DNA from 2 places in the Marinomonas sp. genome. Region 2 is predicted to be linked to the other one. Evidence: predicted binding sites of a transcription regulator. Region 2 holds the regulator's gene; the other holds the start of a gene.

Region 1 (15,579 bases), 1.5 Mb from region 2:
TGGGCTTGTAGGTGTTCGCAAGCCTCTTTTGCTGCGGCTTCGTTGTCGAGTCCGATCGTATCGAAGCCGAGGGAAGTATTGATCCTATCAACCAATACCAAAGGACAGGAAATGCGCTTTAAGTTGCTGACTTGTTTTTGTGCCATGCCAGCCGTGTTGACGATGATGCCATCGACTCGGTGGGCTTCGAGCAAGGATAAATAGCGATCTTGCAGCTCTTTTTCATTATCTGTATTACATACCATCAGCATGTAGCCTTCACGGCGACAAACGTGCTCTATTCCTTGTAACACATCGATAGAATAAGGGTTGGTCACATCCGCGAGTAATAATCCGATCAGTTTTGAGTGTCCAGCTCTGAGCATGCGAGCCGAATGGTTAGGACGAAAATCAAGATGAGCAATGGCTTGCGCGATTTTTTCTCGCAACTCTTCTGATAATTTGTCTTGTTCCCCGTTAAGGTAACGTGAAACACTGGTCTTACCCACTTTGGCGTATTTTGCCACATCTGAAATGGTGGTGAAGCTTTTGTTATTTTTCTTCAGCAATGTGTTGTCTCAATGGCTAGATTAACGGAAAGAACATCCATACGCGCAAATAAAGAGGTAGGCGTTTTTCCGTACTGTAAACTATGATCCTAGCAAGGTGCAATTGTGTTGAGTCGATCAAATATTCGATTTTTCTCTGTCTTTTACTTTTTTACATTCACAGGCATATCTTTTTGATAGCAGGAGTTTTATGAAAATTTTCAGCTGCCAGCAATGTGGACAGACGGTGTTATTTGAGAACACCCACTGTGAGCAATGTTCGTCGTCGTTGGGTTTTTTGCCTGATCAGTTGGTGATTAGCGCGTTAAAGTCGATTGATAATGCTTGGTACGCGATGGCCGATAAATCCATCCCTGCAAAACGCTGGTATTACTGTGAGAACCATCAGCATCAAGTCTGTAACTGGTTGGTAGAAGAGGGTGGCAGTACGTTTTGTATGGCCTGTGAATTGAACCGTCATATTCCGAATTTAGAGAAAATAGAAGAACGTCAGGCGTGGCAACAATTGGAGTTTGCTAAGCATCGTTTGGTGTATTCTTTGTTACGCCTTGGCTTGCCTTTAGTGAGTAAAAAAACAGAGCCAGAAGACGGTTTATCCTTTGATTTTATTTCTGAAAATAATGTGGTGCCAGAAGATGTGAGCGCCATGACAGGCCATGCTTCTGGACAGGTAACTATTAACGCTGCTGAGGGCAATTCGGTCGACCGTGAGCAAATGCGCGAAGACATGAAAGAGTCTTATCGAACCGTTATAGGTCATTTTCGCCATGAAATTGGTCATTATTATTGGGATCAGCTGGTTTTTGATGATGAACAGGTTTTAGCCGATTTTAGGGCTCTTTTTGGCGATGATCGTGCCAGTTACGCCGATGCGTTAGAGGCTCATTACAAAACGCCAAACCCAGATTGGCAGCAGTCTTTCGTGAGTGTATATGCGTCTTCACATGCTTGGGAAGACTGGGCAGAAACATGGGCGCATTATCTGCATATTGTCGATACCTTGGAAATGGCCAGTGATCTTGGTTTGAGTCTTCAACCCGTTGGTTCAAATCGACAAAACCTTGCAGTGATGGTGAACATCGACCCTTATCGACACGATAATTTTGACGAGATTCTCGCGCAATATGTGCCGTTAACCTTTGCTGTGAACAATTTGAATCGTGGCATGGGGCAACCGGATTTATATCCTTTTGTTTTGGTTCCAGCAGTGCGGGATAAGCTGGCTTTTATTCATCGTTTATTGATGGCTTATCAAGCTGAATAACGAGTAATTAAAGTAAAACTGTCTGATATGTGGCTGGTGGATTGCCAGCAGCTGTGTATTTTAACGACTAATTCATGGCGACAAATAAGGCGATCCGTTATCATGCTCTGCAATGGGAGCATGATAACCTCAGCTCCTGATCTTTAATCCTTTAGGATCCCAATGAAAAAGACCTTTAAGTTATCTCACCCAACCATCAAATACCCACGCCTAATCGAAGCAACGAAAAACGAAGTTAAAAAATATCTAAAAAGAGAGCGCAATAAAAAATTGCCAGAATACGCTGACTTTTGGGGATTTGATTGTCGCTTTGGTCAAACCGAAGCCTTGGCTGAAGAGATTCATGTTGCTCAAATCAATGAAAAAATCAGCTTTGCTGAAAGCCAAGAATGGACTGAGTTCTATCTTGAAATTCTAGCCACGCCAGCACAACGTACAAAACGTGATAATGCTGACGAGCAAGACGAAAATGAAGATCTAGAAAGCGAAGAGCACGACGATGAGCTATAAGCTAAGCTCGCGACTAGATTGCAGACACTAAAAAACGCCAGATCAAGACACTTTGATCTGGCGTTTTTGTTTTCAGCCTAGTGCTTTGTTTATTGTTCGCAACTAAGTAAAAATCTTAACTCATTTCAAGATCTTGTTTCCTTTTTCCTGACTCTTTAATCACTTGTTCGCGTTTTCTGTGGCCTTATCATTAAGAGATCGCAGGCCCCTTTTTTTTCATTTGCCTGCAGACTATTATTTCGTTGGAGACAAGAGCATGAGTAACGACGCAAACGGTTTAATTGATAGTTTGTTTGAGCGTATTAATATTGCTGAGAAAAACACAGGTGAGCGAGACAAAGAAGCAGAAGCGCAGATTAACAAACACCTTGTTGCGAATCCAGCTGCGCCTTATTACATGGCGCAAACGATTATCATGCAAGAAGCTGCGTTAAAGCAGTTAAATGCTCGGGTTGAAGAGTTAGAGCGCGGAGCGTCGGAAAAGCCTAGTTCTGGCGGTTTCTTGTCTGGGCTATTTGGTGGCGAGCAGACTTCTTCCCAAGATTCCGCTCAGCAAGGTTCAGGTTGGGGGAGAAGCAATGGTTCTCAAAAAAGCTTTGGTCAATCAAGTAATCAACAGGCAAGGAATCAGGCTGACAGTCAATCGCAAAGTGTTGGTCGAGGTCGCTCTGGTGCTGGTAGTTTTTTAGGTGGTGCCTTGCAAACCGCCGCTGGTGTGGCTGGAGGCATGGTCGTTGGCAATATGTTAATGAACATGTTTAGCCATCATTCACAAACTGAAATGGTCGATATTATCAATGAAACGCCAGCTGCTTCTGATCTTGGAGCAGCGACAGAGGCAGACCAAAGCGGTTTTGGTCAGACAGGCTTTGATCAATCCGGTGAGAGTTTAGATCCTAATCGTGGCTTTGGTCAGGCGGGTTTTGATCAAGCCAATATGGATCAAAGTGATATTGATGCTGGTGGAGTGGATCAAGGTGCCTTTGATCAGGGAGGTTTTGACGATTTTGGTAGCGATGATTTTATTTAGTGGCTGTTGATATATTATATTGACCTCTCGGAGGTTGATTTCTAGCCGCTCGCGGTGTAAAGGCTATTGATCTTTGATTAATCAAGATGCCTCTCTTCGCGTAGCGAATTTGAACCTAAACGAAAAGCCTTAATTTATTTAAGCTCTAATAGTGATAAGAGAGTATCAACTATTAACCAGGCGGTTTTTTTTATATCTTCTAAGCGGCATAGCAGATTGACCTATGCTTAAAGTACTTTTTAATCCTACTATCGAATTTCCGCCGACATAGACAGTGACCTAGCAGAAAAGAAAATAAGAACAATGCAAAACTATTATCAAAACTTTGAAACTATTTGGGGGACCATGCAAGTTGAGGTAGAAAAAAGTCGCATTCGAGTTTTTTTGATAGGGGCTGTTCACCTTCTCTGAAAACAAACGACTGCACTCCCAAAGAGGGAGCAGATCCTAATGGCTGGGTTGTCAAAGCCCCCGGCTCAATTAGAGATGTCACCGTGCTTTTCGATGGCTAAGGTGAATCCTCCCCCACACCTTTCCCTGGTTCGCCATATGATGAACGTTCTGTATAGGTAGAGCCTCCCCATTTGGGTTATAAAATCACCCTAATTGATACAGAAGATCGAACGGCTAGCGTAGGTAGAAATATTGGTGATCTAACCCGAATACAGGGGGATTGGCGCAATTACATAGGTGAAGATGAGACAGGAAAGTCCATGTATCGTTTCTTTCACATTGATGAGCCAATTGAAACCACATCGGTAAAAGAAAAAATTCAAATCATGCGCAAGGGATTGGCTCATAAGGCACTCAGCCTCCACTTATGTAGAAGTCGATAAAGAGGGGTATTTCAAAATCTACTATCGGTTAACTTGCGTCAACGACACAGAGCTATGCCACTACAGCGACAGCCTTAAGATAAGTCGAGCATCTCCTCTCGTCATCCGATCCTCTGATTATGACCTCGATATTTTACTGTTCGAAGGCAAAACCGAAGAGCTGGATGCCCCTTTCGAAAACAAGAGCGACATTTAGATGCACTGTCGGATTTTTTATGTGTATAAGTCTGGTTATTGCGTTGATATCTTGTGCTGGTATGACGGTTTCTGGGGGGAGTTTGTTGTGGTGCGGCTTGAGTTGAGGGCTGATAATATTGGTGGCTTTGGGTGTGTTGTGGCTAATTAAGAGGTTGTTGTGCTGATTTTGGGTGTCTATTTTTATGAGGATTGTAAAGATGGAGGTGTGTGTGGGAGTGATTGTCTTGTGGATAAAGTTGTTAATAAGGTGGTGTTTTGTCTGTGGTAAAACGGATGGGCGAGCTGGATATTGTAAGACGATTTTTATACTGCAGGATGTAAGATATTGAATCTTAAATAGAAACTGCTAATGGTGGAGGGAGGTGGATTCGAACCACCGAAACTTTCGTGGCAGATTTACAATCTGCTCCCTTTGGCCACTCGGGAACCCCTCCACAGCAGCGCGACGTATAGTATACATCGCGCTTTATGATGTAAACAGTTTTTTAAGATTTATTTAGTAGTTTTTCTAACTTTGCTTTCATACGCTCTTCAGGAGATAGGTTATCGTAAATATCTTCTTGTTTAGGGGCGCTTTGAGCAGGTTTAGGTTGCTTAGGTTTTGAATTTGTTCTGTTCTTTGGTTTGTTGCTGCGAGTTGGCTGGGCAGGTCTTTCTTTTGCAGGTCTGCTTGTCGTCGCTGTTTTAGCTTTAGTTGGAATCATAGATTCAGGTAGAGCTGGTTCGTTGTTTACAGCAATGCCTTCTAGGTCAATTCGTGGCTGGCCTGATAATAAGCATTTCTTATATCTGTCTGAACGTGTGTAAGCTGCTAGGGCGCGTTTTTGCTTGCTGGCGTTGAAGTCATCGTCCAGCACCATGTCTTTGTCTATGCCGACTTTTAGAGGCTTAGGCTGATTCCAGTCAAACGCTTTGGGGTAACGGTCTTCAAGCATTTTTATTAGACGGCGATTGTTTTTCTGATTTTTTTGGCGCTTTCTTTGTTCCGGCGTCAACGTCGCTGTCTCTATGGTGCTGTCGCTTGCTTCTTGTACGCTAATGTCGGTATCGACTAGTTTGTCGTCTTCTTGCAAGCCGTTAAGCTCAGGTTGTTGTGTGGTCATGTAATCAATCTGTTCTGTTGTCGTGGTTGTGGTGCTGCTTTCAGCATGCTCGTGCAATAAGTCAAAATTTAGTTGATATTCAACTGCGTCTGATTTGATTGCTTGCTTCGGGGCAGATATGTCATTTAAAAGATCAAGAGAGTCTTCAATGTAAAGCTGCAATTGATCTTCAGTTGAGCGATCTGCCATGTGTTGCAATAGATCCATTGAAGCACTGTATTCAATGGAAGAGTCGTTCCTTTCCTTTAAATTTTGTATTTCCTCGTTGGCGTTTTTTAGCTGCTGCGTTAGCCAGTTAATCCTTGCTTCGAGTTTAGCAATAAGTTGTTCCATAAAACACAAGGCTCAATTTTTTATTGGAGTCAGCGGAATACTGGGTGTATTGCTTGTGCCAATCATTTCTTTTCGCTGATCCTCATTTGGCAGGATGACGGCGATGTTGTTGCCGTTTTGCCACCAAACATAAGTCGTCGATATTAATAAACTAGCGACGAGAATAGGTAATAGTTTCATCTTTCTTAGAAAGTAAGTCCGGCACCAATCATGACGTGTTTGTCATAGATGTCGTTGCTACTGTTTAAAATTTTAATAAATACATCTAGGCGTGATGTATTTGATGTGGCAATTCGAAAACCTGCTTCAGGGTAGTAAACCGTATCCTCAAGGAATGAAACGCCCCCCCCAATGAAAGACCACATTGGGATGCCTGGGAATATTTGAAATGCAGGAGTGGCGCTGTAAAAGCGAGAGCCTATAGTGACAGAGCTTTCGAACTTCTCACCGAGTACAAATGAAAAACCACCATGGAAGGAGATATTTTCCGGCAGTGTATATTCCATTTCTGTGTTGAGTATAGATGTTATGTTGGTATGCCCGGTGTCGCTATTTGGGCGAGCGGCTGTCGATTCGAAGGTTACTAGACTCGCAATTTGATCTTGAGCAGATGCATGAGCACTAACTAGGACTAAAGCTGCAAGTAGGAGTGATTTCATTGTTTATCGTCCATTTGATTTAATCTATTCAGCATCTGGGAAAGTGATGACTCCCAATTAGACTGCTGTTCTTTTGTTTGGTTTAGTGTGTTTTCAATTTCGCTTTTTTCTTCACTTAGCTCATAGTTTTGCATTTCTAACTCTGAAATGCGCTTACGTAGTGAGTTAATTTCGTCTACGGCTTCGTTGATGCGTTGTTCTAAGTGGTGTAGTAGTTCGTTATTCATTGGATCTGTCCTAAAAAAATAAAAATCGCCGTTAATGTGCGGGCGTCATTCTGTAAAAATTACCAAGCAATTACAACATCTTGTTGTTGTACATTTAGTATGTGTGAATCAACAACAAGTTCCCCAACGGAGAAGTTGGGTTGAACTTGCTTGATTGTAACACTGATATTCGCATTATTCAGCTGAGTTTGGGCGGATTGAAGTTGGTTGAATACTTCGTAGCGCCGATATACATTGAATTTATCGCCTTGTTTAACTCCAGCTAAAGATCCAGCTGATATGTGTATTCTGTTGCCTTCTGTACGAAAAATATTGGCTATAAATGGCTGGCAACGTAGTTGTTCACTGGTGTCTAGTGCGCTTTCTTTTAGGGCTTGTTGAACGACTTTTCCGTAATGCACTGTCCAGAACTTTGCGCTACCAAAGCCTATTCTTGAGTGATCAGACACATCCCAGTTACCTACTTCGTTGTATCTGTGTTCGAATAGTAAGGCGCCGCTAAATCCATCATAAATATAGATATCGACCACAAAGTTTCTTTCTTTATCGATATTTTCATCTAATAAGTCTTTTGCGTTCTTGTTATCTGGCTGCCTTAAGTATAGTTCTCCAATATCTCTGATAACGCCACTAATAATATACTGGACACCAAGCTGTTCGCTTATGCGTGTGACGTTAGTGAGAGAGCCGTCATAGTTTGTGGAAGAAGGTGCATTTATTAGATCTGGGTAGATGGCTATGTTGGTAGCGGTTAGGGCTCTTAAGTAACCTTGTTTGTTTATTTCGTCAGCGAGATCTTTTGGTAACTCTCTGGATATGTTGCTGAGCTCTCCGAGTCTGGCTTGCTGAGGAACTTGTAGTTCAAATCCTGTTACGCCGACGGTTTTTTTGTAATAGCTTGTTGGGCCTGTGCTGCATTGTGAATCTGGGGTTACCTCAACACGTGCAATCACTGTCAGGAAGTCTCCGTTTTGTTCTTCGGAAATAATTCGGGCTTGCTGTACCCGGCCAGAGCTGCGGATTTCCAGATTTGATTCTAATTCGCCATTATAAAGCTCGTCTTTAACATTAACCCGAGAACTAGACTCAAGCACCGCTTGTTTAATTGCTTGTTGAGTCGCTCGGTAACGGGCATCTGCGATGTCGTTGTCATAAATAATTGCTTCACCTTTTGCATCGACACTTTTTGCGAAAGCAGTACAGCATAAGGAAAGGCTCAGCGTAAAAGCGAGTAATCGAATCAATAGAGACATTATTTATTCAATGCTATAGAAGTTAGTTGTTGGGGTAGAACTTTGGACATTAACCGCTCGATAGCCTGGCTGGATTTTGCAGTTTGGATCGTTTTGAGGACTGTTAGAACTTACACATTGGCGAAAATTCTCTTGTAGCGCCATTTCAACAACGGTTTCGAAAGTGCCATCTTCGTGCTCACGTTGAGAAACGACTTTCGCACCGACAAGGTAGGCATCAACATAGGTTCTTAATTCATCATTTTGTAGAACCATGTTGCTTAATGAGCTGGAGCCGTCAATTTTCAAGCCATAGACACGCTCTGACAAGTTTCGATAAGCATCTAGCATGGAGCTACGTAGAGTCATTATGCGTGCTTGAGATTTCGTGTAACGCTTATTTGTTACCATTGCAGCATAACCTGTAGCAGTTACTACAATTGGTTCTTGTTTGATGACCGCAATAGAATTGTTGGCATTTAAAGCGCCATTTTGTACGTACCCGTTTGATGAGCTATCTCCTACTTTATTTCCATTGCAAGGAGCAACAGTGGTACATGGTTCGCTTGTGGCGCTTTGTTGGTTGAGGTTTTGGCAGCCAGCAAGGGTTATTGCACCTAAGGCAATTAAAAAAATTCGAAACGATAGTGTCATGGTGTAGCCCTTTCTATGGAAGTCTTTGCCTTGATATCCTGCATTGAGAAAACATTTTTATATGATGTGAATTCAATTTAGCGATTCAACGCTGCAGGTATAAAAATGAATAGTTTGTTTAAAAAATCCTTTTATTTTTCAACATGCCTAATCTTATGGACAAAATGTAAACCATTTTGCTCTATATCGTCCATGTTTGAGGGCTTAAAAAAGCGCTTTTTCTTCGTTTTTGGTAGTAAAACTGTTCTTTTGGTGCGTTTTTTCGAATTTGCTCGGTTATTTTACGTCTCATATGTTTTTTCTAGAAGAGACTTTACAGTTTTTATTGGATTGATGGCGTTGTTTTTGAGATGCTTTGACCTGTCTTTTTATACAGTATTTCTTTGGGTGTTATGTTGCAGAATCGTAAGATTATTCATATCGATGCTGATTGTTTTTACGCGGCGATAGAAATGCGCGACGATCCAAGTCTGCGCGATATCCCTATTGCAATTGGCGGCCCTGAAAGTGGTCGGAGTGTGTTATCGACCGCTAACTATGCGGCTCGTGTTTTCGGTGTGCGTTCTGCGATGCCGACGTCTGTCGCAAAGCGGCTATGTCCAGCCTTGTTGGTGCTCCCCGGGAATATGAATAAATACCGAATTGCCTCAGAGCAAATGCATTCTATTTTTCGTGATTTTACCGATATTATTGAGCCGTTATCATTAGATGAGGCGTATCTCGATGTAACAGATTCAACGGATTTTCAAGGTAGTGCGACACGCATAGCGGAAGAGATACGCTTACGAATATTGAACGAAGTTGGTATTACAGTATCCGCTGGTGTAGCGACAAATAAATTTATTGCAAAAGTGGCAAGTGATTGGGATAAGCCTGATGGTTTAACGGTGGTTACACCAGAAAAACAGTTTGAGTTCGTTTCTGATGTTCCTGTTAAGTTTATTTCTGGAATCGGTCGTGTGGCGCAAGAAAAACTAGCGACGTTAGGGGTTTTTAAGTGTTCTGACCTGCAGGCTTTGGACTTTTCAGTTTTACAGAAAAGCTTTGGTAGCATGGCGTTTCGTTTGTCGCAGTTTGCCCTTGGTATTGATGAGCGACCTGTGACGGTATCTCGGGAAAGAAAAAGCATTTCTGTGGAGCATACTTTTTCGAAAGATTTGCTTGATCTTAATGCGTGTCAGGCCGTTTTACCTCTTTTGCTGGTCGATTTGAAAAAACGGATGACGGGAAGGAACTTCGAATCTCAACTCAGTAAATATTATCTTAAGGTGAAATTTGACGACTTTAAGCAAACAACGGTAGAGCAGCCAATCAAGGCTAAGTTGTCAGATGATGTGTTTTCGCAACTATTGCAGCAAGCGTATTCTCGGTCTCGCCGTCCGGTTCGTTTAATCGGTGTGGGTTATCGCTTATCTCCCCCTGAACCTCACCAATTGAACTTGCCTTTTGTTTAATAATGTAAATTCCAATCAATTTTGTGGCTTCTTACTATACTGAAGAATGAATAATTCGGAGGTGCTCATTATGTTGAAACAGCAGAGTAAGTTTGATTATACAAAACTAAGTATGCCTGATCCCTTGTCGCATCGGTTGCGGTTTGAAGTGGAGCAAACATTGAGCTGTTTGTATGCTGATGCTTCTTTGATTGATCAAATGGATGGATTATACCTACCGTTTTCTAGCTGGCTAAGTCAAAAGGCCCATGCAGGAAAGGGGCCTTTGGTTGTCGGGGTTGGTGGCGCACAAGGGTGTGGAAAGACCACCTTTTGCACCGTTATTAGTCGCATATTAAGCAAAGGGTTCGATTTAAACTGTATTGTGATCAGTTTGGATGATTTATACAGTACTCGGCAAGATCGTATGAAATTTTCCAATCAGACTACGCCAATGTTTGCAGTGCGTGGTGTGCCTGGAACGCATGATGTTAGTTTTGCTCTCTCACTGTTTGAACGATTGAAAAATCTTAAAGATGGGGAAGTGATGAAATTTCCTCGTTTTGATAAGTCGATTGATGACCGAAAAGCGGTGCATTTGTGGCAAGAGGTTCAGGGGCCAGTTGATGTTGTTCTGTTTGAAGGTTGGTGTGTGGGTGCGCCACCTATGGTTGAAGGAATGGATCAGCCATTGAATAAGCTTGAAGCTGAAATGGATGGCGATGGAGTGTGGCGTAATAAGGTGAATCAACTTTTAAAAGACGATTATAAGGCGTTATTTTCGCAAATTGATTTAATGGCTTGGATGCAGGCGCCAAACTACGATGTTGTCTACCACTGGCGCAACAAACAAGAACGAGTTTTGGAAAATCACCTTCATGATATTCATGGTGTTCTACTTGATACCATCGATTTGAAGGTTATGTCTTCAGAAGAGTTGAAGCAGTTTATGCAATATTACGAGCGATTAACTCGGCATATGTTGGCTGTGATGCCAAATAAAGCAGATGTGTTAATGAAATTAAATGAAAAGCAAGACGTAATGGAAATGCGCTTTCCAGTTGAGCACTAAATTTCAACGTCAAAAGCCACTTTATAAGAGACAGTAGTGAGCTCTACTTGTCGAGTGGGAAACGTCAATATGATAGGCTATAGCGAATTGCGATAGCCTATTTTTTTGGAGTGTTAAAAATGACTAAATTATTGCCCTCTGTTTTAGTGGAAACGAACGAGCAGCCTGATGCTGCTATCATTTGGTTGCATGGTTTAGGATCAGATGGTCATGATTTTGAGTCTTTGGTTCCTGCCTTGTCTTTATTGCCTACGTTAAAAGTACGTTTTGTTTTTCCTCATGCTCCACGTCGTCCTGTTACAGTCAATGGCGGTATGGAAATGCGTGCTTGGTATGATATCTATGAGATGACGCTAGAGCGTAAAGTCGATATGGAAAATATCGAAGAATCATGTCTGCAAGTTGAGCAATTAATTCAAGATCAAATTGATAAAGGCATTGCTTCAGACCGAATTATTTTGGCGGGTTTTTCACAGGGTGGGGTGATCGCATACCACACAGCGTTACGTACTAAGCATGTGTTGGCGGGGATTCTTGAGCTATCAACCTATTTGGTTAATGGAGACGATGTGCCTGAAGCGGACGATTGTCCTAATGGGCGAACTCCGATTCTTATTCATCATGGTTCGCAAGATCCAGTGGTTGCGCCAGTGTTGGCGACTCAAGCGCGGGATCTTTTGGTTTCTAAGGGCTATTCTGTCGCTTATCAATCTTATGAAATGCCTCATTCCGTATGTCCTGAGCAGGTGCAGGACATTTCTCACTGGATAAATGCTCGATTGGCGTAGCTGATTTTGTAAGTTTTCTCGTTTTATTTAAGGAACTTTTGTGTCTGAAAACTATGAAGAATGGCTGGGATTTGCGAAAGCTCTAGCGATGAAGGCTGGCGAGATGATCGTTGAATCAAGAAAGAATTCAACCTTCGTGCGTGATTATAAAATGGATCATGAGTTGGTGACTACAACTGATATAGCGGTTGATCAGTATATTTGTAGTCGTATTCTTGAACATTATCCTTCGCACTGTATTTTGTCAGAAGAGTCTTCGCCGCATCTAGATCTTAGTGGTATTGGTGATGAGGTTCCGGTTTGGGTAATTGATCCGATTGACGGTACGGTGAATTTCGCACATGGCCATCATCACGTTGCGGTTTCTATTGGTCTTTATATTGGTGATCAGCGAATTTTAGGCGTGGTAAATGCGCCGTTTTTAGAAGAGTGTTTTTGGGCGCTGAAAGGTTCGGGAGCCTTTTGTAATGATAAACTTTTAACTGTTTCAGGTGCTCAAAAGTTAAGAGATGCTCTGGTTGCAACTGGGTTCCCTTATCAAAAAACGGCACTAGCGCCTATCATTGATAGAGTATCGCGTATTTTACACCATTGCCAAGATGTTCGTCGTAATGGTTCTGCAGCATTGGATTTATGCTGGGTGGCTGCTGGTCGTTTGGATGCCTATTTTGAAAGTGTGAAGCCTTGGGATATGGCGGCAGGCGCTTTAATAGCGGAAGAGGCTGGAGCCAAGGTGTGATATTATTTATCTAATACATCAAATTTGCCTGAGGTGGTTAATGGAGAGGGGCTTTTGGTGTCGACGCCTCAATTATATGCCGACATTTTGGCTCTTGTTGATATTGATTTGTAACGTGTTTATTTTTGGTTGATTGGGTTTTTTTATGTCTTTTACTGCATTTATGATTGTGTTGCTCTGTTGTGTCGGTGTGATTGCCGTTTCTCTTTGGTTTATTCGTCATCAGCTAAAATTGAATAAAGCGCGAGAAGAGAAAATTCGTGCTGGAGAAGATCGTTTTCTTGAAGAGCGCCAAAAAAGGATTGATAGTATTCGAGTGCTTTTGAAAACAGTGGGGACAGAAGAGCTAAATTGGATAGAGGCCAGCATTCGAATAAAGCATTTGTTGGATCAATTGAGCGAAGATTTATCTGAGCACGAAGATATTTCGGCTTTTTATATTATTACTGAAAAAACTCAGCATATTCCAACTCATGAGCAATGGGGTGACTTGCCTAAGCCTGCGAAAATGAAGTTTCGACTCGAAATGGATAGCTACGAAGTGGAGCATGCTGAGCATTTGCAGCGTGCTAGATCCTCGTTAATGGCTTATGACTTTAAATAATGTTGTTTCAGCTGCTAGTTTCTATCTGTTTTTTGTTTTTACTGTTAGTTTTACTGGTGTTGTTTTTTATTCGTCATCAATCAAAAGTACCCTATTATAGGTTGACGCAAGATCAATGTGTGACTTTGCTTCAAAACGCAATTCAAGGTGTTCTACCTGAATATGAGTGGCATGCTTTTATCGGTATGACCGCTAGAGATGACGATGCGCTTGATGAGCTAAGAGAGCGGTGTTTATTGATTGATGAGTTTGGAGTAAAGGGGACGCAATTCGTAAATGGTCGGGCTTGTATCACTTTTAATAAAAAAGGTGTTTCTCAGCTGGAATTGTTGTTGGATGAGTGGCAGCATAAATCAAAGTATTTAGTCTGATTTTATTTTAAAACGGAAAAGCATAGGTTTAAGTATGAATGAAATAGAGGCGTTGTTTGATCAGGGTGCTGAGTTGATGCCTTGGTTGGTTGATAGTGTAATCAATTTGGTCATTGGTCTTGTTGTGTTCTTTGTAGGTAAATTTATTGCTTCCAAAGTTTCTCAATGGTGTGAAAAGCGAATGCTGAAAGCCTCCGTTGATCAGGCAGTTGCTGGTTTTGCATCTAGCATCTTGTATGCCTTGATGTTTGCTGGTGTGGCTTTGATGGCATTGGGGCAAATAGGCGTAGAGACAACGTCCTTTATTGCTATCCTTGGTGCTGCTGGCTTAGCTGTCGGTCTTGCATTACAGGGTTCCTTGTCTAATTTTGCGTCTGGTGTGTTAATTATAATATTGCGTCCATTCCGCTCTGGTGATTTTATTGATGCTGGCGGCCAAATGGGTACGGTTAACCGTATTGAACTATTTCATACTTATCTTAAAACGCCAGACAATCGTGTCATCATCGTACCAAACTCTTCTGTGATGAATGGTTCTATTGTCAACTTTTCTCGCGAATCGACTCGTCGTTTAGACCTTGTTATTGGTATTAGTTACGATGCTGATATTCGCTTGGCAAAACAAATCATGGAAGAGATTGTGAATGCCGATGAACGCATTTTGAAAGATCCAGCTTGTTTGATTGCGGTTTCTGAATTAGCTGACAGCTCAGTAAATTTCTTCTTGCGTCCTTGGGTAGCATCGGGTGATTACTGGACGGTGCGAGCGGACCTTTTGGAAAAAATCAAATACACCTTTGATGAGCGTGGTGTGGGTATTCCATATCCTCAAATGGATGTTCATGTACATAAGCAAGAGTCGTAAGCTTACATAGCTTTAACTTCTTGTCGCTGTAATATGTGAAATGCCGCCAAATAATAGTTGGCGGCATTTTTGTTTTTACTATCTTTCGTTTTTTAATAATTAAAAAAGGCTGCTAATAATGAGTCGATATCGTCCTCCTTCGCCACCAAAGTCCGCTTATATTACTTATGAAGGTGCGCAAGCTTTGTTGGCTGAGCTTAAATATTTGTGGAAAGAAAAGCGTCCAGCTGTGACTGAAACCGTTCGAGAAGCTGCGGCCCAAGGAGATCGTTCGGAGAATGCGGAATATATATATGGTAAAAAACAGCTTCGTGAGATAGATCGTCGCGTGCGTTATTTGGAAAAACGTTTGGATGTTTGTACTGTGGTGGATCGTCTTCCTGCAGATAAAACGAGAGTCTTTTTTGGGGCTTGGGTGACGCTAGAAGATGAGGTGGGAAATGCTAAAGAGTACCGCATTGTTGGTCCAGATGAGCTAGATCATAATCCGAATTATATTAGCATCGACTCTCCTGTTGCTCGGGCTTTACTCAAGAAGCAAGAGGGCGATGAAGTGGTTATTCGCCTTGCTGGCGGAGAGAAAAACTACTTAATTGATGCTGTCGAATATCGTCAAGTAGTTGCATGATTATTCACTACGGCATGGCGCAGTGGCAACATCCAGCTTGGGTAAATTGGCTTTATCCTGCTTCATTGCCAAGTGCTGAACGAGTTGGGAGGTACTCCCAAGTATTTTCTACGGTCGAGGTGGGGAGTACTTTCTATACCAAGGTGGACGATGCCCAGTTGATGCGCTGGTATGAATCTGTTACCGAGGGCTTCAAATTTAGTTTTAAAGCACCGCAAACCGTTACTCATCGTTTGATAGAACGCCCTTGGCGTGACGTTCAGCAAGACTGGCTGGCTTTCATGCTTTCTTTGCAACCGTTACAGGCTAAGCTTGGCCCAACCATGTTGCAGTTCCCTGCGATATGTGACGAGCGTGCTCTAGATACGATTCTAGCTCTATGTGATATGTGGACGCTATCTACGCCTTTGTCTGTTGAAGTACGTAATCTTGCCTATTTTGATAAGTCCCTCACTGAACGCCAATTTTTATCCGCTTTGTCTGAG
Region 2 (15,579 bases):
CATACAGAATGCTTCATAATGACTGTTTCTCTTTAAAAATATCGTCTAACTATATAAATTGAACAACTCTAAGACGAACAACTAACCTCTAACGATTTGCCCCAATCAGGCGCTCTTTGCGCAAGAACGTCTGACTCTGGATGCTCATCAAAAGGATGAGTGAGCACGTTCAATAAGCGTCGAAAAGGTAAATAATCTCCGCGCTCTGCCGATTGAATCGCATCATGAGCCAAATAGTTTCTTAGTATAAATTTGGGATTTACAGCCAACATAGAAACACTAATATCAGCCCATGTTAAATCACTTTTCATTCGCGCAAACTCATAGCGTTCAAGCCAATTTGACAGTTTTTCTCTATCAACAACCTCATCGAGCAAAAGCGAAAAATCACCTTGCTCAAAATGACTCAATAAACGGAAAAACACCGTGTAGTCCATTTTCTCTGCTGCTAATATTGCAAATAGCTCAGGCAATAACTCGTGTACATCTTCTATAAAACTTAAGCCCGTTTTACTCATCATCAGCGCATCATAGTGAGTCTGTAACTCTGGCTCGTAGCACTGCAAGATAGCAATAAGCCGATCTCGTTCAAGATGCTTTGAAAAACATCGCATCAAGCAATTGAGATTCCACAAACCAACACCAGGTTGCCGAGAAAAAGCATACCGCCCTTCATGGTCAGAATGATTGCAAATCCAATCTGGCTCATAATCCTCCATAAAACCATAAGGACCATAATCGATCGTTTCCCCAGTGAAAGAAAAATTATCTGTGTTCATTACGCCATGTTGAAAACCAATCGATTGCCATTTAGCAATCATTCTGGCAGTACGTTTGACCACTTTGATCAACATACTTTCTAGAGGTGATTCCGACTCTAAACATTCTGGGTAATAATGTTTAAGGCAGTATTCGATCAGTTGATCCAGCTCTGCTTGTTTACCTTGATAGAAAAAGTATTCGAAGTGACCGAAGCGAATATGACCTTGTGCCACTCTGAGCAGCATAGCACCAGCCTCTGGCGTTTCTCGATAAACCGCCTCTCGGCTATCATAGAGCGCTAAAGCACGTGAAGAAGGGACTGACAGAGCCGCCATAACCTCACTCGCCAAATACTCACGAATACAAGAACGCAAAACAGCACGGCCATCGCCACGACGAGAATAAGGCGTCGGCCCAGCACCTTTCATATGCAAATCATACAAAAGATCATCTTGACCACGAACTTCGCCCAATAACACACCACGACCATCACCCAATTGAGGTGAAAAACCTCCAAACTGGTGGCCTGCGTAGACCATGCTAAGACTAGAAGACAAAGCCTTTTCGCCACTTAAGACTTGTTTGGTTTCAGTAGATTTAATATCAATAGACAGAAAAGTAGCGAGCGATTGGTTAAATTCAACCAACCGCTGCTCTAGAAGTGGTTGGATAAGGGTTTTCGAAGAAAACGCCTCACCCAAACTTGCAAAATGGTGTTCTAAATTCATCTTATCTCACTTAAAAATTAAGCGATCTTTATAGAGATGTATCGACCATGTACTCACAGCGAATACTCTCACCGACGACTCTTTCGATTTCAGGAATCATGAAAGCATCATCTTCACTGGCAAAGCTTACTGATTTACCCGTTTCACCGCCTCGACCAGTACGGCCGATACGATGCACATAATCCTCAGGGCCTTCTGGCAACGAATAATTGACAACTAACTCTACGTTATCAACGTGAATACCACGCCCAGCAACATCTGTTGCCACAAGCACTTGAATGATACCTTCTTTGAAGTTCGCCAAGGTTTTTACACGTTTATCTTGCGCAACTTCGCCAGATAATATCGCACAATTAATATTGGCTTTGCGTAAACGCTCATAAAGATCGCGTGTTTCGTCACGACGGTTAGCGAAAATAATAGTCCGTTGACCGCCATTTTTTTCGATCAACTGCTGCAATACAGGCCATTTTTGGTCCGCTTCGACAGTATAAATAACCTGATCAATATTTTGATTTGTTGCTTCTTTTGGAACAACAGACACTTCTTTCGGGAAATAAGTCCATTGCTGCGCCAATGCCTGAATATCTTTCGGGAAAGTCGCACTAAACAACATAGTTTGTCGTGTTTCTTTGTGTGGTGTCATACGAATAATGCTTTTTACATCAGGGATAAAGCCCATAGACAGCATGCGGTCAGCTTCATCTAGCACCAAGCACTCTACTTTACCCAATTGCACTTTACGACTGCGGGCAAAATCCAACAAACGGCCAGGCGTAGCGACTAAAATATCAACATTTTCAGTTTCTAATGCGATCTTTTGTTTTTCATAGCTCAAACCACCAACCAAAGTCACGACATTCAAATGACAATTCCACGTAAGTTTGACCGCTTCATCGGCAATCTGTATCGCCAATTCACGAGTCGGTGCGATAATCAGGCCACGTGCAAAATTATTCGCTCTTTTTTCTTCAAGCGGGTAATCAAGAAAATCACTGATCATTGCGATTAAAAAAGCAGCCGTTTTACCGGTCCCTGTTTGAGCTTGACCAATAATGTCATAACCCAACAAAGTCATTGGCAAGGTTTCAGCTTGGATTTCACTGCAATATTCAAACCCCATTTCTGCAATAGACTTAATGACGCGATCAGGAAGATTTAAATCATGGAAGCGCATCTTGCCTTCAACTTCAGCAACCGGAAAATCTTCTATGGACCAAATTTTAGAGTTTGCATTCCCTGCTGATGTTGTTTCACTACTTGTTTGTGCATTAGCTTGAACGCTTGCAGGGCTATCATCATTATTTCTTGGTCGCTTATTTGGGCGACGAGTACGTTTTGGTTTTGCTGTTGTTTCTGATCGTGCTTCTTGAGTTTGGTTTTCCATATTGGAATCTTTACGCTTCTATTGTGTTTTGAGGTTAATAATCTGTGCAAGGAGTGTACCTAATTGGTAAAGCTTTATCACCCCTTGCTTACGCTTTGTTGAACCTAGGGAAGGTACTTATAGGGCGGCAAACTGTTAATCAATTGCGATCCATATCGTTTGGTACGCAAGCGCTTGTCTAAAATGTGTATTTCACCTGAGTCTTTTTCACTTCTTAAGAGTCTTCCAGTTGCCTGCACTAAACGCAAAGAAGCATCCGGGATTGTTATTTCCATAAAGGGATTACCACCACGTTTTTGAATCCATTCCGCCAGCGTGGCTTCGACAGGATCATCTGGAACAGCAAAAGGAATCTTGGCTATGTACACACAGGTTAAATAATCACCTGGCAAATCCACCCCTTCTGCAAAACTGGCTAAACCAAGTAACAAACTGCCTTTCCCTTCATCAATACGAGATTTATGTGAATCCAAAATAACGCGTTTAGATTGCTCGCCCTGCATTAAGAGTATTTCTTGCAAACCAGCAGACACAGACTGAGCCACTTCTTCCATCTGACGGCGAGACGAAAACAACACCAAACTGCCCTTTTCCGTATTCACATGCTTATCTAAATAGGTAACAATTTCTGCGGTATGTTGCTCTACTCTATTAGGTTCATTCTCCATATCTGGAACCACTAAAAGACCACTTTCTTGAAAATTAAACGGACTAATCACTCGTAGGTATTCACTCTCGCGTGGCACGCCAGATCGCATATTAAAACGATGAAATTGATTAAGCGCGGTTAACGTTGCGGACGTTACTACCGCGCCGAAGCATTTATCCCACAACTGCTGCCTTAATGTGTTCGCAGCAAGAATCGGAGAACCACCGAGTTCAATATCTTGTTCCATGCCTTGACCAGATAAAACCAACCAACGTGCATTAGGCGGAAAGTTCTGATCGTCAACCGTAGAATATAAACGCCAAAGCCCAATGCATTGCTCTAAACGACCAAGAATGACACCCAAAATAGGCTGCCAAGTTTCTGCTGTTTCCGGTGTTACACCCATCCCTTCATTTTGCTTCGTCTTTTTACATTCGTCTTGGATACTTTCAATGTTGTTGAATAATTTTTGATAAGACGTTTGTAAACTGTAAGCCAGCTGGCGCAACTCATCTGGAATTTGACCAAACTCAAAGCGGTGCTGATTATTTTCTTGATCTAAACCCAATCCCTGAATATAAGGCGCTAAACCTTGCTGGGCATATTGGATAAAGTTCACGATACTTTGTATTTGCTGAGGGATTTTTAGTAATAGCTGTCCAGTCAGACTAACATCGTCAGTTAGCTCTTGCTTTAAGTTGACTAGATTTTTTTCTAGCTGACGCAACCAAGCAATACTTTGCTGCAAGCGAACTTCATGACGAAAGTGCCCTATCGCTTTATCAGGAAGATGATGACCCTCATCAAAAACATAGATGGTTTCTTTTGGAGGAGTAAGAATCGCGCCACCACCCAATGACAAATCCGCCAATACCAAATCGTGATTGGCAACAATCACATCAGCCACTTCGATTTCAGCACGCGCTTTAAAAAACGGGCAGGCGGAATAATTCGCACAATTACGGTTGGTGCATTGCTGATGATCTGTGGTTAAGCGTCGCCAGTCTTGATCTCGAACGATGCCCGCCCAGTTATCTTTATCGCCATCCCAGTCGCCTTTTTGCAAAGCGGCATCCATTTCTTGATAAAGGACAGTGTTCACATCATCAGAATGCAAGTGCTGCTCAAACAGGCCCGCAAACATATCATCCATAGCTTGTTCTTCTGAGCTAAGAAAGCCCTCAAGATTATTCAAGCACAAATAACGCCCCCGCCCTTTAGCAAGAGTGTACTTAAAAGTAAGATCGGTATGCTCGAGCAAGTCAGGCAATTCTTTATGTAGGATTTGTTCCTGAAGCGCGACCGTTGCCGTAGAGATAATTAATTTGAGGCCACGGGCTTTCGCAATAGGAATCGCCGCAAGGCAATAAGACAAGGTCTTACCTGTGCCTGTTCCGGCCTCAATCACGGCAACATGCTTTTCTTCAAGGCGTTCGCCTTCCGAGCCTTGTTTAATGTTACCCAAGGTTCGAGCGATTGCACCAATCATCTGGCGCTGTCCAGCCCTTGGTTTATGGGACTTCGCATCCAAAGATGCTCGGTATGCAAGTTGAATCTGTTTTTTTAGTTCGTCTGAAAGCATTTATATCATTGAGTATAGTTAGGAATGCTGTATATAATAACAGTAACTGTATAAACAACCAGATAACCTATGATTAAATTAACCAAAAGACAATCTGACGTACTAGAAACCATTCGCGAATTTATTGGTGAAACAGGTTTTCCACCGACCAGAGCAGAAATAGCACGCCGGCTTGGGTTTAAATCTCCTAACGCCGCCGAAGAGCATCTCAAAGCCCTATGTAAAAAAGGCGCAATAGAAATGCTGTCCGGCGCATCAAGGGGAATACGCTTAGTTGATCGTGCATCAAATGACGATCCTGCAGACGACCTTGGCTTACCTGTCATCGGCAAAGTCGCTGCAGGTTACCCTATTTTGGCTCAGGAGAACATTGCTTCTCATGTGAACATCCCAGCCAATATGTTTTCACCACAAGCCGATTACTTCTTGTCTGTCTCTGGGACCAGTATGAAAGACATCGGAATCATGGAGGGTGATTTATTAGCGGTTCATAAAACCACTACTGTGCGCAACGGCCAAATTGTCGTTGCTCGCATTGGTGATGAAGTAACGGTTAAACGCTTCGAACAAAAAGGCAGCATCGTTCGACTTATTCCAGAAAACGAAGAGTTCAATGACATCATTGTCGACCTTGAAAGCGAAGAGTTTGCCATTGAAGGCTTATCTGTTGGTGTAATTCGCCAAGGGCTTTAAGTAACCGCTGCCACATAAAACAAACACTATTCCAATAAAAAAGCGAAGCTTGTGCTTCGCTTTTTTATTTCAGCCTATGCTGAACTCCATCGGTATCATCATAGCTGATTTAGTGCAGAATCTTAGGACGAAACTCCTCATCATCAAGATACTCCGAGTCATCGTCAAAAAACGAATCATCCGAATAAACAAAATCAATGCCCGCATGAAACATGCATTTTGCTAATTCAAAATAACGATCCTTTAAATAAGATCGAGTGTCGTCTGAAATCTGCAGTGTCGCTAATGGAACGGTTTCCTCACCACCCTCACTGGCTGGACGCAGGACGATATCGCCGTTATCTAGCTCAACAATTTCTAGGTAGGATTCTTTCATATTCAATACTCTGATGACTCTTCTCTAAAACGTAATACCAATTCAACCAACTTGGCCAAATAAAAACTTACAGACGCTCCTGCGTCACTTCCACGACCAATTAGGTTATCACTTTGAACAACTGATGACATAGAGGCGCGACACTCAAACTGAACTAAATAGGCCTGGTTCAATTGAAAACACCAAGAATCAGAGCGAGACAGTAAATCTGCCAACTCAGCTAAAACTGGAACGACGACTTGCTTGCTTTCTGACTCAGCTAATAATTTAGTAACATCAAGCGTCCCCGTTAAAGAGTAAGCTGATGCCACCTCTTTCAACAGCCCATTAAGCGCGCTTCTTAACTGGAAAATAGCCGAGCTTTCCAGCCCGACTTTTAACCATGCTTCGTCACTATCTTGACTCTGCTTAATGAAGCGTCTTGCCGTATCCAGCTTTTGATTGGTTAGGCTAGCTAAACTAGCGCCACTCATTTCTTCTTACCTTCCTCAATCACCCATTTAGAGCCAACATAAAATGCCTTCCAGCCAGTTGGTTTGCCCTCTTCTTCCGTCATGACATATTGCTCTTTCGTCTTACGGCTATAGCGGATGATTGCAGGACGACCTTCAGAATCTTTTTTAGGCGCTTTTGCAAAAAAGTGATATTTAGGGTCTATTTGATCCATATATGGCAGTAACTCTTCAACCAAAGGTGCACGAGTTTCACGCTTACGCGGAAATTGGCTAGCTGCCAAGAATAAACCAGTTGCACCATCACGAAGAACATAGTGATCTTCTACTTTTTGGCAAGCAAGATCAGGCATTGGTACGGGGTCCATTTTTGGTGGTGCCGCTTCGCCGCTCTTCAATAACTTACGAGTGTTTTTACACTCGTCGTTAGTGCAACCAAAGTACTTACCAAAACGACCAGTTTTAAGCTGCATTTCTGATCCACACTTATCACATTCAAGCGTAGGACCATCGTAACCTTTGATTTTGAAAACACCAGTTTCTACTTCGTAACCCGAACAAGCAGGATTATTACCACAAACATGCAGTTTGCGATGCTCATCCATTAAATAACTGTCCATGGCAGATCCGCAGATCTTACAACGATGCTTATTGATAAGCGCTTTAGATTCGCCCTCTTCGTCGTCTACCGCAATCGCTTCGTCACCACGTGTTAGGTTAATGGTTGCTTTACAACGCTCTTTTGGAGGCAAGGCATAACCAGAACAAGACATAAACACACCGGTGCTGGCGGTACGAATCTGCATTGGACGAGAACAAGTTGGACATTCGATATCTGTCGGGGTTGGCTCATTCAGCATCATACCGCCATCAGGCGATTCTGCTTTCGCTAGCACCGAACTAAAATCTTTATAAAACGCATTAAGCGTTTTAATCCAATCTTTATTACCTTGAGCAATATCGTCTAGCTGCTCTTCCATTTGTGCCGTAAAGCTAAAATTCATCAAAGAATTAAAGCTATCAACCAAACGCTCAGTCACGATATCACCCATTTTCTCTGCATAGAAACGACGATTTTCAACACGCACATAACCACGATCTTGAATCGTAGAGATGATAGATGCGTAAGTTGATGGACGACCAATTCCACGTCTCTCAAGCTCTTTAACCAAACTTGCTTCGCTAAAGCGCGCAACAGGTTTGGTAAAGTGTTGCTCAGGCAATAACTCTTTAAGATCCAAATATTCACCCTGACCTACGTCAGGCAAAATATTATCTTCACCTTTTTTAGCAACTGTCTGCATGGCACGAGTGTAACCATCGAAACGTAAAATACGACCTTTGGCTTTAAACTCGTATTCACCTGTAGTGACAGTGATAGTCGTAGACGTGTATTCCGCTGGCGTCATTTGACACGCCATAAATTGACTGCGGATCAAGTCGTACAAGCGATGCGCGTCTTTTTCCATGCCAAGCAAATCATCAACACGCACAGTCACATCGGAAGGTCGAATGGCTTCGTGCGCTTCTTGAGCACCTTCTTTACTGCTATATCGAATAGGATCAGCTGGTAAATAAGCCTCACCAAAGTTGGAAAGAATATAACCTCTCAACGCCTCTACCGCATCAACACTTAAATTGGTCGAGTCAGTACGCATATACGTTATGTAACCGCCTTCATACAAGCGCTGCGCTAACATCATGGTCTTCTTAACGCCGTAGCCTAAACGCGTACTTGCCGCTTGCTGTAACGTAGAAGTAATGAACGGCGCAGATGGTTTGCTGCTTGTTGGCTTGTCTTCTCGACTACTAACCAAGTATTTCGCATCATTTAAACGAGCAACATGCTCATCAGATTGCGCTTTGTTAACAGGTCGATATTCTTTGTCTTGGTATTTTGCAGCCTCGAATTTAATAACTTCTTTCGATGGCGTCGCAAGCATTGCATCCAATTCCCAGAACTCATCAGGAATAAACGCACGAATCTCTTTTTCGCGCTCGACAATTAATCGCACAGCAACCGATTGAACTCGTCCCGCTGACAAGCCTCTAGCTACTTTTGACCAAAGCAAAGGTGACACCATAAAGCCAACTACTCGATCTAAGAAACGACGAGCTTGTTGAGCGTTAACGCGATCCATGTCTAATTCAGATGGCGTTTCAAATGCCGCTTTGATGGCTTTTTTAGTGATTTCGTTAAATACCACGCGCTTATAGCGAGTATCGTCACCGCCAATGGCTTCACGAAGATGCCAAGCGATTGCCTCTCCCTCTCTATCCAAATCGGTTGCGAGATAGATGGTGTCAGCATTTTTCGCCAAACGCTTTAGTTCATCGACAACTTTTTCTTTGCCTGGCAGAATTTCATAGTGAGCTTTCCAGTTACTTTCTGGATCAACCCCCATTCTAGAAATTAACTGTTTACGCGCTTTGCTACTTTTATACTCAAGTTTTTCTTCCGGACTCATTTTACGTGTCAAAGCAGCTTGCTTCGCACGCTCTTGAGGCGTAGAGGTGGCAGTTGTACCTGAAGGCAGGTCACGTATGTGCCCGACACTCGATTTGACGATAAAGTCGTTGCCCAGATATTTATTGATGGTTTTCGCCTTTGCCGGCGATTCCACGATAACCAGTGATTTTCCCATTGAACTGTGTAAGCCTTTTAATAAAGTAGGTCTGCAAATCCACGTTGCACGAAGTTTAATCTCTAGGGGCGCTGATATTAAGCAAACACCTTTTATATGACAAGCGATCCCTGTATTGTTTCACACATTAAATCTTGCTGAACTTAGTATTTCTTATTTAACATACTGAATTCGTTGCTTAAGGACAATCATGGCTACCCTTCAAATATTAACCATTGCTTTTTTGATCATCATTGTACTTTTGTCAGTGGTCATTGGATCACGCGCCCATCAAAAAGAAAAAGAAATTACTGAACGACGCGTAAAGCAATTGCAATTATCAAATAGAGCGGATCGTGTTGAACAACACATTCGCGGTTTAAAAGATATTAATACCGATACTATTGCCACCGATGTGCTTTACGATTTCTATCTAGACACACTTCGAGAGCTTCTGCAATATTCCGATGATCCTGAAAAGATTGAAGTACGCATAGCAACCGCTGAAGAAGGCAGAAACAACGACCCTATTCCATTCAACCCAGAACCCGAACCTTTTAGCTTCCAAGAAAAAAGTAACTACAAAGAGCGCCTTACAAAATTAGCCAAAATGTTGCTTTATTTACGTCGTAAAGGCCGTATAAGCAACTCTCATTATCAAGCTTGTTATGAATATCTACGTTGGCTTAATTTATGGATTCAATTAAATCGCCAAATGGTTCAAGCAAATAAAAACTTTGACAGCGGAGACATGCGCGTTGCACAAACGCTTTATAGTGTAATTTTGTCGCATATTAAATCAGATTCAATAGAGCGCCCAGAAAAAAATACATTAAAAACCTTTGTTACCGATAGGATGAAAGAAATCCTGTCACCGACTATTGCAGCTATGCAAGAAAGTGAAAATCCCGAAGATGCCTTAAGCGCACTTCTTCAAAATTTAGAGCTACCTAAAAACTCTTAACGGCTAATTCTCATTTTACCGAGCGTCACGCTATGCAGTGACGCTTTTTAACTCTACTAATGAGTTTATAAGTCTCGCCAATTCCTCCAAAACCGCCTCGTCACCAGATTCATCCCAATACAATGACACACTCTCTGGCGCGATTTTTATTCCTACCAACAACGATCTATGCTTTTCCAATATTTTTTTAGCCTCTGACGTTAATGCAAATAATTCACTAGACCACCACCCATCAGGCAAGGCATTATATTTCCACACTTCATAAGGTAGCAGCCAAATACAATCAGGCAAGGAAGTTACAGGCTTTAGTCGATAAAAAGAATAGGCAATCGTTTTTTTCCTATTCATTGATTTATCCCACTTGTCAGGGAGGTCAATTGATGTAAGCTGAACAGTAAGACCAAGTTTTCGAGCATGCATACGTAAAGCCATGCGTTGACGCTCTTTTTTTGGAGGCATAATCCATAACGCTGACCCCATTAAAGAAAGTGTAATAAAAATAACAATAAGAGCGGTCATATTTTAATGTCTCTCTAGTTTTAAACTAAAATAAATTAATCGAGCCAAATTTGGAGGTGTTCTATGATGTATAGCAGAATTCTACTTGCTGTTGACCTAACCGATGAAAGTATAAAGGTAGCTAACAAAGCCGTTGCGCTCTGCAAAGCAACGGGTGCGGAACTTACCATACTTCATGTCATTGAATCACTCAATTACGCCTATGGTGGTGATGTACCCATCGATATCACAGATATCCAAGCACAATTACAAGAAACAGCCAAAGAACGTATCGCCATTCTTGAGGCTCAATTAGACGTTCCCGTTCAAGAAAGCTGCATATCTCAAGGCGGAATAGAAAGCGAAATACACCGCATTGCTGAAGAAAAACGCGTTGACCTGATTGTTGTAGGAAGTCACGGCCGTCATGGCCTAGCTCTGTTACTCGGCTCTACAGCTAATGGCGTTCTTCACGGCGCCCCATGCGACGTATTAGCCGTTAAAGTGATAAAAGACAAAGACTAACTAGCGCTAGCGTTATTTAGTTACTTAATAAAAAAGGCGATGATCCCATCGCCTTTTTTATTATTTTAAACTTACCACTTCAACTTCTGGTCCAAGTCGTGCCTTCTCGGCTATCGAGAAGCTCAATTCCTTGGCTAGCCAGTTCATCGCGAATTTCATCGCTGCGAGCAAAGTTTTTATCTTTACGAGCTTGCGTTCTTTCGTCAATCAAGACCTGTATTGCAGCTTCATCCAACCCTTCAGATACAGTGCTGTTTTGCAAAAAATACTCTGGATCTTGAAACAACAAGCCAAGCAATTCTGCCAAAGAGCGTAACTCTGCGGCCAACACTAACGCTTTATCCGCATCTTCTGTTTTCGCTTTATTGAGCTCACGAACCAGCTCAAACAAAACAGAAACAGCAACCGCTGTGTTGAAGTCATCTTTCATGGCCTCTTCAAAACGCTCAGTGAAGATTGTAGGCTCAAATGACTCAGCAACCGGTTGTTGGCGCAATGCAGTGTAAAGACGCTCTAAAGCAACTTTTGCCTCTAGCAAACTTTGATCTGAGTAATCAATCGCACTGCGATATTGGCTTGAAACCATCAGGTAACGAACCACCTCAGGATTAAACTTAGCCAACACATCACGTACCGTGAAAAAGTTCCCCAAAGACTTGGACATTTTTTCGTTGTTAACTCGAACCGCACCACAGTGCATCCAATAGTTTACATAGTCCTTGCCTGTCGCCGCTTCTGACTGAGCAATTTCGTTTTCATGATGCGGAAACTTAAGATCAGGCCCGCCACCATGAATATCAAAATGACTACCAAGACAATTAGTCGACATAGCAGAACATTCAATGTGCCAACCAGGGCGACCATCACCCCAAGGAGAAGGCCAAGACACTTCGCCAGCTTTTGCTTGTTTCCACAAAACAAAATCCGCCGGATGCTCTTTGGCTACTTCAACATCAATACGCGCGCCAGCCAACATATCTTCAAGCTTACGGTTGTTTAATTTACCGTAATCTTTAAACTTAGTTGCTCGGTAGTAAACATCACCAGAAGTTCCCTGATAAGCAAACCCCTTATCGATAAGGGTTTGCACCATATCGATTATTTCTTGCATGAATTCAGTAGCTTTTGGCTCACGATCCGGCATTTTGTTACCAAGACGCAATTCATCTTCACGCTGCGCAGCGATCATACGCTCAGTTAAAGACTGCGTTGACTCGTTATTTTCTTCTGCACGCTTAATGATCTTGTCGTCAACATCGGTAATATTGCGAACATAAGTCAGCTCATAGCCAAGATGGCGAATAAAACGCGAAATAATATCAAAGGAAATCATCGCACGAGCATGACCAATGTGGCAGAAGTCGTATACCGTGTTGCCACAGACATACATGCCCACTTTACCTTCTTCAATTGGTTTGAAAATTTCTTTCTTCCCACTAAGGGTGTTGTAAACCTTCAACATGTACTTAATTTCCTTTTGCTTCAATTTTCGCCCAAGAATCACGTAACGTCACAGTGCGGTTAAACACCACACCTTCTTCTTTCAAGTCGCGACAAAAATACCCTTCTCGCTCAAACTGAAAACCTTGACCTTTTTCAGACACCAACAAAGAAGGTTCTGCCTTCGCATTTGTTAATACTGTCAAAGACTCAGGGTTAATAAAGTCCAAGAAGGTTTTGTCTTCGTAATTGGCATCAGGTGCTTCATTGACGAACAAACGATCATAAAGATTCACTGTCGCGTCTACCGCATGTTTTGCACTCACCCAATGAATCACACCTTTTGGTTTATAATCTTCTGGATTCACACCAAGCGTTTTTTCATCATAGCGACATAGTAGCTCGACGACTTCGCCCGCTTCGTTTTTAATCGCTTCATCGCAAGTAATCACGTAACCACCACGAAGACGAACAGCACCATCAAGCGTTAAACGTTTCCATTTACGAGGAGGCACTTCAGCAAAATCAGCAGCGTCTATATATAAATCTTTGCTGAACTGCACTTCACGCGTGCCCGCTTCTTCGTTTTTAGGATGATTACTCACTGTGAAGATTTCTTCTTTGTCAGCTGGGTAGTTAGTCAAAGTTACCTTAATAGGATTAAGAACAACCATGGCGCGATTAGCGCTCGCATCCAAATCTTCACGAATGGCGTGTTCTAACATGCCAACATCAACAACACTGTCAGACTTGGTCACACCAATGCGCTCACAGAAGTTACGGATGGACAAAGATGTATAACCGCGACGACGCAAGCCAGAGATAGTTGGCATACGTGGATCATCCCAGCCATGAACATGTTTTTCATCCACTAACTGTTTCAATTTACGCTTACTTGTCACTGTGTAGTTTAAGTTCAAGCGAGCAAATTCGATTTGCTGCGGATGAGCTGTTTTTAGTGTATCCAATACCCAATCGTACAAAGGACGATGATCTTGAAATTCCAACGTACACACTGAATGCGTAATATTTTCCAAAGCATCAGACAAGCAATGAGTGAAGTCATACATTGGATAGACACACCATTTGTCACCTGTTTGGTGATGATGTACATGACGCACCCGATAAATGATCGGATCACGCATATTGATGTTTGGGCTCGCCATATCGATTTTGGCACGCAAAACCACTTCGCCATCTTTGTACTTACCGTTTTTCATGTCCATAAAAATGGTCATATTTTCTTCAACGGTGCGATCGCGGAATGGGCTGTTTTTACCTGGCTCTTTTAAGGTGCCACGGTATTCGCGCATTTGTTCAGCGTTTAGCTCACAGACATAAGCTTTGCCTGCCTGAATAAGCTGCACGGCAAAATCAAACAACTGATCAAAATAGTCTGAAGCAAACTTAGGTTCGCCCTTCCATTCAAAACCAAGCCATTCAACATCACGCTTAATAGATTCAATGTATTCAACACTTTCCTTCTCTGGGTTAGTGTCATCGAAACGTAGATTACATTGACCGTTGTAACGCTGCGCTAAGCCAAAATTAAGGCAAATAGATTTAGCATGACCAATGTGTAAGTAGCCATTTGGTTCAGGTGGAAAGCGAGTAAGAACCTTACCGCCATGCTTGCCTGATTCGTTATCTTTATCAATGATTTGGGTAATGAAATTACCTGGTTTAGACGTTTCTGACATGTTTGATGTAAGTCCCGATAAGTGTTGGTCTAACAATATTGTTACTTTGATCGGCAAGTATATAGTATTTAGGTTTGCATGGGATATTGAGCAGAAAATCTTTTCAGTGTTTTTCCCTTTTTTATAATGAAAATCCGTATTTCGCCACGAAAAAAACCAAAACGCCCACTAGAATAGTTAGCAATTGCTGCTGACGCCAAATACCGACGATAAAAGCCGCTAACGCGCCCAATAACCATGGATTTGATAACGAAAAATCCATATACTGATTCGGCATCAAAATCATCGGCGTGATGATGGCCGTTAAGACTGCAACAGGCACAAACTTCAACGCTTTTTCAATAAAAGCAGGCATGACAACTTTATCTGCTCGTGCAAACAAAACAAACCGCACTCCAAAGGTCACGATAAACATACCCAGAATAATCAGAACTCCTTGCCACAATGTCATTTGCTTACCTCTTGAACGCCTTCGTCCGAATTTGAAATCGTTTTCGCGGAAGTATCTGCAAAATATCCCACCGCAACACCTATCACTGCAGAGACCAGCAGGCCTAAATTATTTGGTAAATTAGATAGAATAATCGAAGACACACCAGCACTTAACAAGCACATCCAAAAGGCTTTATGTTTCAGATATGGCGTAATGATGCCTATGAAAGTGGCAACCATAGCGAACTCCAACCCCCATTCGCTCATACCGGGAATAAGTTCACCAGACAATACACCTAAAATGGTGGTCACATTCCACATCACATAAAAGGAAAGAAACGAACCGAGGTAGACTTTATGGCCATTTTTTTCATTTGCTGATCCCACCTCATACATTGGGCGAACCGCTGCATAGGTTTCATCAATCAAGCCAAAGCCCATAATAACTCGAATCGGCATAGGCAAATGTTTTATGAATTTCACCAAATCAGCGGCGTATAAAAGATGGCGAAGATTGACAATAAAAGTGGTCGAAACAATTACCCAGATGGGTGCATGTAATGCGATCAAGCCAAGCGCGACAAATTGAGCAGAGCCAGCAAACACAAAGGCCGACATAGCAACAGCAAACCAAGGACTCAATCCATAACTGGATGCTAACGAACCAAACAGCAAACCAAATGGTATACCACCAATAATCATAGGAATGGAGGCTACAGCACCTCGCCGCATATCTTGTATTGTATTCATAAAGGATCTCAATTCGT

The links. The regulator LexA, encoded in region 2, represses DNA repair genes until DNA is damaged. The targets are predictions, from matches to a motif close to TACTGTNTANNTANACAGTA.
Region 1: a site for LexA is predicted at 8,953-8,972, ahead of dinB (DNA polymerase IV). Genes of this name have one in related genera too.

What each region holds. Positions count from the first base shown of each region.
Region 1 is NZ_OZ245329.1:1,451,774-1,467,352, forward strand. Features, by position in the region: gene ACO05V_RS06815 (LacI family DNA-binding transcriptional regulator) at 1-548, opposite strand, end outside; gene ACO05V_RS06820 (zinc-binding metallopeptidase family protein) at 739-1,812, shown strand; gene ACO05V_RS06825 (DUF6172 family protein) at 1,975-2,322, shown strand; gene ACO05V_RS06830 (DUF2076 domain-containing protein) at 2,579-3,352, shown strand; partial or broken gene ACO05V_RS06835 (hypothetical protein) at 3,596-3,864, shown strand; tRNA gene ACO05V_RS06840 (tRNA-Tyr) at 4,737-4,820, opposite strand; gene ACO05V_RS06845 (ProQ/FINO family protein) at 4,872-5,822, opposite strand; gene ACO05V_RS06850 (hypothetical protein) at 5,835-6,002, opposite strand; gene ACO05V_RS06855 (hypothetical protein) at 6,008-6,481, opposite strand; gene ACO05V_RS06860 (cell division protein ZapB) at 6,478-6,708, opposite strand; gene ACO05V_RS06865 (flagellar assembly protein T N-terminal domain-containing protein) at 6,768-7,961, opposite strand; gene ACO05V_RS06870 (LPP20 family lipoprotein) at 7,965-8,594, opposite strand; gene dinB (DNA polymerase IV) at 8,987-10,048, shown strand; gene ACO05V_RS06880 (hypothetical protein) at 10,119-11,099, shown strand; gene ACO05V_RS06885 (alpha/beta hydrolase) at 11,219-11,887, shown strand; gene ACO05V_RS06890 (inositol monophosphatase family protein) at 11,928-12,626, shown strand; gene ACO05V_RS06895 (DUF2489 domain-containing protein) at 12,772-13,230, shown strand; gene ACO05V_RS06900 (hypothetical protein) at 13,350-13,601, shown strand; gene ACO05V_RS06905 (mechanosensitive ion channel family protein) at 13,636-14,466, shown strand; gene greB (transcription elongation factor GreB) at 14,585-15,094, shown strand; gene ACO05V_RS06915 (DUF72 domain-containing protein) at 15,091-15,579, shown strand, end outside.
Region 2 is NZ_OZ245329.1:2,910,567-2,926,145, forward strand. Features, by position in the region: gene ACO05V_RS13915 (NAD(P)H-dependent glycerol-3-phosphate dehydrogenase) at 1-17, opposite strand, end outside; gene ACO05V_RS13920 (protein adenylyltransferase SelO) at 69-1,490, opposite strand; gene ACO05V_RS13925 (DEAD/DEAH box helicase) at 1,519-2,877, opposite strand; gene dinG (ATP-dependent DNA helicase DinG) at 2,982-5,108, opposite strand; gene lexA (transcriptional repressor LexA) at 5,178-5,801, shown strand; gene ACO05V_RS13940 (hypothetical protein) at 5,911-6,177, opposite strand; gene ACO05V_RS13945 (DUF6586 family protein) at 6,180-6,650, opposite strand; gene topA (type I DNA topoisomerase) at 6,647-9,274, opposite strand; gene ACO05V_RS13955 (DNA topoisomerase I) at 9,465-10,217, shown strand; gene ACO05V_RS13960 (hypothetical protein) at 10,248-10,736, opposite strand; gene ACO05V_RS13965 (universal stress protein) at 10,800-11,240, shown strand; gene cysS (cysteine--tRNA ligase) at 11,320-12,702, opposite strand; gene ACO05V_RS13975 (glutamine--tRNA ligase/YqeY domain fusion protein) at 12,707-14,380, opposite strand; gene ACO05V_RS13980 (AzlD domain-containing protein) at 14,502-14,831, opposite strand; gene ACO05V_RS13985 (AzlC family ABC transporter permease) at 14,828-15,562, opposite strand; gene ACO05V_RS13990 (bifunctional helix-turn-helix transcriptional regulator/GNAT family N-acetyltransferase) at 15,571-15,579, opposite strand, start outside.